Regions from separate parts of the Kitasatospora sp. SC0581 genome, predicted to be linked through region 2. Evidence: riboswitches for the same ligand, from Rfam matches in the RefSeq annotation. Region 2 holds a riboswitch; each other region holds the start of a gene.
The links. A riboswitch is a leader RNA that binds a small molecule or an ion and turns the genes downstream of it on or off. The one in region 2 is predicted to bind S-adenosylmethionine.

Region 1: it holds a riboswitch for S-adenosylmethionine, as region 2 does, so the genes downstream of both, thrC (threonine synthase) here and ACLWS4_RS29300 (IclR family transcriptional regulator) in region 2, are expected to answer to the same signal.
Region 3: it holds a riboswitch for S-adenosylmethionine, as region 2 does, so the genes downstream of both, ACLWS4_RS04765 (aminotransferase class V-fold PLP-dependent enzyme) here and ACLWS4_RS29300 (IclR family transcriptional regulator) in region 2, are expected to answer to the same signal.

The regions. Positions count from the first base shown of each region.
Region 1 is NZ_JBLRWA010000013.1:184,222-186,477, forward strand. It holds gene thrC (threonine synthase) at 1-1,054, opposite strand, end outside; SAM riboswitch class I at 1,071-1,207, opposite strand; gene ACLWS4_RS21545 (glucosyl-3-phosphoglycerate synthase) at 1,319-2,256, shown strand, end outside.
Region 2 is NZ_JBLRWA010000026.1:99,721-101,976, reverse strand. It holds gene ACLWS4_RS29305 (threonine/serine exporter family protein) at 1-531, shown strand, start outside; gene ACLWS4_RS29300 (IclR family transcriptional regulator) at 718-1,431, opposite strand; SAM riboswitch class I at 1,634-1,775, opposite strand; gene ACLWS4_RS29295 (hypothetical protein) at 1,850-2,256, opposite strand, start outside.
Region 3 is NZ_JBLRWA010000002.1:364,016-366,271, reverse strand. It holds gene ACLWS4_RS04765 (aminotransferase class V-fold PLP-dependent enzyme) at 1-1,309, opposite strand, end outside; SAM riboswitch class IV at 1,361-1,479, opposite strand; gene trpD (anthranilate phosphoribosyltransferase) at 1,588-2,256, opposite strand, start outside.

The DNA of each region.
Region 1 (2,256 bases), on a different contig from region 2:
GCCGGATCGCCGCCACGACCTCGGCGTCCGTGACGTCCTCCACCGCGCCACCGGTACGGCGGGCGATGTCCAGCACGTACGGGCCGTCGGCCGGGTTGCCGATCGCCAGCGACTTGGCGATGGTGTCCGGCTTCACCGGCTTGATCACGTCCCGGCCGGCCTTGAACGCGGCCGACACCGGCGAGCAGCCCTCCGCCTGGGCGCCGAAGACCTTGTACGGCCGGTCCTCGACCAGGCCGAGCCTGATCAGCTCCTGGAGCCCCTTGTCGATCTTCGTCAGCTGCGAGCCCGAGGCGATCGGGATCACGATCTGCTCCGGCAGCCGCCAGCCGAGCTGCTCGCAGATCTCGTACGCCAGCGTCTTGGAGCCCTCGCCGTAGTACGGCCGCAGGTTCACGTTGACGAAGCCCCAGCCCTCGCCGGCCGGGTCGCCGATCAGCTCCGAGCAGAAGCGGTTCACGTCGTCGTAGTTGCCCTCGATGCCGACCAGCTCGCCGCCGTACACCCCGGCCATGACGACCTTGCCCTGCTCCAGGTCGTGCGGGATGAACACGCAGGACCGGAACCCGGCCCGGGCCGCCGCCGCACCCACCGCGCCGGCCAGGTTGCCGGTGGAGGAGCAGGACAGCGTGGTGTAGCCGAACGCCCGGGCCGCCTCGATCGCACACGCGACCACCCGGTCCTTGAACGAGTGCGTCGGGTTCCCGGAGTCGTCCTTGACGTGCAGCTGGGCGGTGAAACCGAGCTCCCGGCCCAGGTTGTCCGCCTTCACCAGCGGGGTCCACCCCGGGTTCAGGTTCGGCTTGGACGCCACGTCGGCCGGCACCGGCAGCAGCGGCGCGTACCGCCAGATGGAGGCCGGACCGGCCTCGATCCGCTTGCGCAGCTCCTCGGCGCCCTCGCTGCCGAACTCGTAGGCGATCTCCAGCGGGCCGAAGCACTCCAGGCACGCGAAGCTGGGGCCGAGCGGGAAGCGGGTGCCGCACTCGCGACAGGACAGCGCGGCGGCCGGGCCGAGGTCGACGGAAACGGGTGCGGCAGTGTCGATAGCCATGATGGCGAGGCCTCTCTCCTCATCTTCCCCGTGGCGCGGTCGCGACACGGGACGGAATTGGCACCTGTCCCGCCGGGGCCTGTCGACAGACAGCCGCGCGAGAAGGTTGCCGGGACGTCAACGGGCCGTTCCCTCAGTCCCTCTGGATGAGCTTGTGAAATTGTGGTGGTGCTCAACGGAGACCCCGGCGTGCAAAGGTCCGACCGCTGTACGAAGACTGTATCCGAAGGCGTCAAACCTGAACGGGACCGTCCGCCAAGCGAGATGACCCGTCCCACCGACCTCGCCGAGGAGATCTCCGTGCCCGCCGAACCGACTCCCGCGCTCCTCCCGCAGGCGGCGTCCTGGCTGCGCCGCCGCTCCTGGAGCGCGGCCGACCGGCCGGTCCGCACCCTGCTCGACGCCAAGGAGCGCACCGGCCGCACGGTCAGCGTGGTCCTCCCCGCCCTGGACGAGGAGGCCACCGTCGGCGACATCGTCCGCACCATCCGCCGCGAGCTGATGGAACGCCTCCCGCTCGTCGACGAACTCGTCGTCGTCGACTCCGGCTCCACCGACGCCACCGCCGCCGTCGCCGCCGAGGCCGGCGCCCGGGTCGAGCACCGCGACGCCGTCCTGCCCCGGCTGCCCGCCGTCCCCGGCAAGGGCGAGGTGCTCTGGCGCTCGCTGCTGGTCACCCACGGCGACATCGTCTGCTTCGTCGACGCCGACCTGCGCGAGTTCGACCCGGCCTTCGTCTCCGGCATCGTCGGCCCGCTGCTCACCGACGAGTCCATCCAGCTGGTCAAGGCCATGTACGACCGCCCGCTGGAGTCGGAGGGCGCCGTCCTGCCCGCCGGCGGCGGCCGGGTCACCGAACTCGTCGCCCGCCCCCTGCTCAACCTCCACTGGCCGGAACTCGCCGGTTTCGTCCAGCCGCTCGGCGGCGAGTACGCGGCCCGCCGCTCACTGCTCGAACGGCTGCCCTTCCCCACCGGCTACGGCGTCGAACTCGGCCTGCTGGTCGACGCCCTGGAGCTGGCCGGCCTGGACGCCCTCGCCCAGGTGGACGTCGGCGTCCGGCACCACCGCCACCAGGACGGCCAGGCCCTCGGCCGGATGGCCGCCACCATCTACCGGACCGCCCTGGAACGCCTCGACCGCACCCACCGCCTCAAGGCCTCCGCCGACCTCGTCCACCCCCACCTCACCCAGTTCACCCG
Region 2 (2,256 bases):
CAGCTGACGCTGTTCCTCGCCGGGGTGGCCGCGGCCGCGACCGCGATCGGCATGCCGTCCACCGCGCTGGCCAACGTGCAGGTGGCCAAGCCGAGCTGGTGGGTGATCGCGCTGGGGCTGGCGATCGCGGTGGCCGGGGTGGTGGTCAACGTCCACACCCCGCCCTCGGCCATCCCGTGGATCGTCGCGGTGATCGCGGTGAGCGTCACCGCCCAGGTGGCGGTGGGGTCGGTGCACGGCGCGGCGATCGGCGGCCTGGCCGGTGCCGTGGCCGCCGCGGTCGCGGCCACCCTGGTGCACTGGCTGCCGGGCGGTCCGCTCTGGCAGGTGCTCTACCTCCCGGCGTTCTGGATCGTCGTGCCGGGCTCCTTCGGTCTGCTGAACACCGCGCAGATCGAGGTCGGGAACGGGGCGCAGTCGCTGCTGGCGGCCGTCTCGGCGGTCTTCGGGGTGTCGATCGGCACACTGATCGGCGCGGTGATCAGCCGGATCCCCCGCCCCAGCCTCACCGGCCTGCCGCACCGGGCCTGAGCCGGTCGGAACCGGGCCCGAGCCAAGCCGGACCCGGGACCGGTACGGGCCGGAACCGGGCCCCGGGGCGCGCGGAGGTGCGCCCCGGAGCCCGGAGTCTCGGAACCCGAGGTTCGGAACCCGAGGTTCGGAACCCGTAACCAGGGAACCCCGGAACCTCGGAATCCGAGAGCCTCGGAGCCCCCGTCAGGGCTGGCGCAGGGCCTCGGTGAGCCGGTGGGCCGCCTCGACGACGGCCTGGGAGAGCTGGGCACCGGGGTGGCGGCTGAGCCGTTCGATCGGCCCGGAGACCGTGACGGCGGCCACCACCCGGTTGGACTGGCCGCGGACGGGCGCGGCCACGGAGGCGACCCCGACCTCGCGCTCGCCGACGGACTGGGCCCAGCCGCGGCGCCGCACGCCGCTCAGCGCGGTGGCGGTGAAGCGGGCCCCCTGCAGGCCGCGGTGGAGGCGCTCGGGCTCCTCCCAGGCGAGCAGGATCTGGGCGGCGGAGCCGACCTTCATGGGGAGGGTGACCCCCACCGGAACGGTGTCGCGCAGCCCGGTGAGCCGCTCGGCGGCGGCCACGCAGATCCGGACCTCGCCCTGCCGCCGGTAGAGCTGGGCGCTCTCGCCGGTGGCGTCCCGCAGCTGGGCGAGGACCGAACCGGCCGCGGCCAGCAGCCGGTCCTCGCCGGCGGCCGCCGAGAGCTCGCCGAGGCGGGGGCCGAGCATGAACCGGCCCTGGACGTCCCGGCTGACCAGGCGGTGGTGTTCGAGTGCGACGGCCAGCCGGTGGGCGGTGGGCCGCGCCATGCCGGTGGCGGCGACGAGGCCGCCCAGGGTGGCGGGCCCGGCCTCCAGGGTGCCGAGGATCGAGGTGACCTTGTCGAGCACGCCGACGCCGCTCGTGTTCTCCATGGGATGGGTACTCCAGTCTCAAGGCCCGGGAGCAGCGGGTCCGCGCTGCTCACGGCGGCTCCTGGCGGGGAGCCGGGGGGTGTGGTCAGCGAGGACAGGCCGGAGAAGTCGGCCGATTGCCTGCGCCGGGCACGAGACGGGTACGCGAAAGGACCGGGGCGGGAAGCGCCCGGGCGAAGGACAGCACAGAGAGCACCGTGTCTCCTCATCTTTCCCGCGCCACAGTGGCGACAGGCCGGAGTTGGCACTGCCCCCGCCAACACGGCGCGTACTTCGGACGCCGGGTCGAACGGGGAGTTGCCGGGGCTTCGTAGGGCCGGTCCCTCCACCCCTCTGGATGATTCGCCAGGAACGATACAAGACATCCGGGGCGGGTCGGCAAGTCCCCCCGCCCTCGGCCACGCCCCGCGGGGCCGGCTCAGCGGTGGCGCGGCCCCGACAGGCCGGTGCACGGGGCCCCGTCCGGGCTGCCGGGGAGGGTCGCGTCCCAGGCGTGCAGGGCGGCGAGGGCGGCGGTGCGCTCGCGGTCCGTCGGCCGGGTGCCCTCGGGGCCGAGCAGGTAGTCGGCGACCGGAGTGAGCAGCAGGGTGGCGTCGCCGGCCGGGAGCAGCAGCGCCTCGTCCCACTGGTGCCGGATGACGGTGCGGCGCAGCAGCGTGCCGTGGCGCGGCGAGGTGCCGTGGCACGGCGGGGTGCCGGCAGAGGTCCGGCGGCGGAGTTCGGGGGCGACCTCGGCCTCCAGGACGGTGCGGACGTCCCGCAGGGCGCCGAGCGGCACGTGCTCGGCGGCGAGGTCGAGGAGGGCGGCGGCCTCCGGGGCGAGCC
Region 3 (2,256 bases), on a different contig from region 2:
ACGCCGCGCCCTCCGTGACCAGCTCCCGGACGGCGGTCAGGAAACGGTCGACGTGCTCGTCCGGCGTCCCGGCACCGAAGCTCACCCGGATCGCGTTCAGGCTGCGCTCGCCCGGCAGCGACGGCTCGGGCGCACCACACTCGGACGGTGCCTCGTCCTCGTCGCCCAGCAGCGTGCGCACCAGCGGGTGGGCGCAGAACAGGCCGTCGCGCACCCCGATGCCGTACTCGGCGGACAGCGCGGCGGAGAAGTGCGAGCTGTTCCAGTCCCGGACGACGAAGGACAGCACGCCCACCCGGGCGGAGCCCTCGCCGAACAGGTTCAGCACCTTGACCTGCGGGATCTCGGCCAGCCCGGCCGTCAGCCGGGCGATCAGCTGCTGCTCGCGGGCCTCCAGCCCGTCGAAGCCGGCCTCGGTCAGCGCCCGGCAGGCCGAGGCGATCGCGTAGGCGCCGATGACGTTCGGCGAGCCGGCCTCGTGCCGGGCCGGGCCGGTGTGCCACTGCACGGCCACCGAGCCGTCGGCCTCCCGGGCCACCGTCCGGGTCGCCCCGCCGCCGGCCAGGTACGGCTCGGCCGCGTCCAGCCAGTCCGCCCGGCCGGCCAGCACCCCGGCGCCGAACGGCGCGTAGATCTTGTGGCCGGAGAAGGCGATCCAGTCGACGTCCAGCTCACGCACCGAGACCCGGTGGTGCGGCGCCAGCTGGGCGGCGTCCAGCACCACCCGGGCGCCGTGCCGGTGCGCGGTCGCGGTCAGCTCGGCGACCGGCCACAGCTCGCCGGTCACGTTGGAGGCGCCGGTGACGCAGAGCAGCTTGGGGCCCTCGGGCGTCTCGGCGAGCGCGGCGTCCAGCGCGGCCACCGCCTCGGCCCGCGAGCGCGGCGCCCGCAGGTAGGTGACGTCCAGTCCGGCGTGCGCCCAGGGCAGCAGCGAGGCGTGGTGCTCGGTCTCGAAGGCGAACACCCGGGTGCCGGCCGGGACGGCGGAGGCCAGCAGGTTGAGCGAGTCGGTGGTGGCCCGGGTGAAGACCACCTGGTCGCCCTCGCGCAGGTCGAGGAACTCGCCGACGGTGCGGCGGCTCTGCTCGAACAGGTCGGTGGACAGCTGGGAGAGGTACCCGGCCCCGCGGTGGACGCTGCCGTAGTACGGCGCGTAGGCGGCGACGTCGTCCCACACCCGCTGGAGCGCCGGCGAGCTCGCCGCGTAGTCGAGCGCCGCGTAGCCGACCTTCTCACCGCTGGCGAGCGGGACCTGGACGTCGGCGCCGAGGACGGCGAGCGGGGTGCGGATTTCGGTGGCCAGAGACATGGGGATGCACTCCTTCTGGGGCAAGGGACCCCGGGAGTGCTAGTCGTCGGGCGTCCGCGCTTGTCGCACGGACGGCTTGCCGTGACGACCCGGTCCTCACCCAGGGCACCCCGCCACGGACGGAGGGTTGCCGGACAGCCAGCTGGGGCTTGGCGCTGTCACTCATGACCTGGCGAAGACTCTAGGCCGGGTCCACCGGGTGGTCAAACGGGCATCCAGCATCCGGACAGCACGGGAGCCCGCACCGGCGTACCGGCACGGGCTCCCCAACTACCGCCTCAGGCCCGGCTGGTGGCCTCCGACCAGCGCCGCAGCAGGTCCTGCGCGGCACCGGAGTCGATCGCCTTCGCGGCCCGCTCCATGCCGGCCGCCAGCTGCTCGGTGAGCGGCGCGTCGCCCAGCTCCAGCGCGACCAGCGCCGCCGCCGTGTTCAGCAGGACGGCGTCCCGCACCGGCCCGTGCTCGCCGGCCAGCAGCCGCCGCGCGACCTCGGCGTTGTACGAGGCGTCCGCCCCGCGCAGCGCCTCGATGCCGACCAGCTCGATGCCCACGTCCCGCGGGTCGAAGGTGGACTCGGTGACGACCCCGTCGCGCACCAGCCAGACCTGCGAGGTGGTGGTGATGGTCAGCTCGTCCAGCCCGTCGTCGCCGCGGAAGACCAGCGCCGTGGCGCCCCGCCGGGCCAGCACCCCGGCGATCAGCCCGGACAGCCGGGTGTCGAAGCAGCCGATGGCGTGCGCGGTGACCTTGGCCGGGTTGGTCAGCGGGCCGAGGATGTTGAAGGCGGTCGGCACCCCGAGGTCGCGCCGCGCGGTGGCGGCGTGCCGCATCGAGGGGTGGAACTTCGCCGCGAAGCAGAAGGTCAGCCCGACCTCCTCGGCCACCTCGGCGACCCGCCGGGGGGAGAGGTCCAGCGCCACCCCGAGCTTCTCCAGCACGTCCGAGGA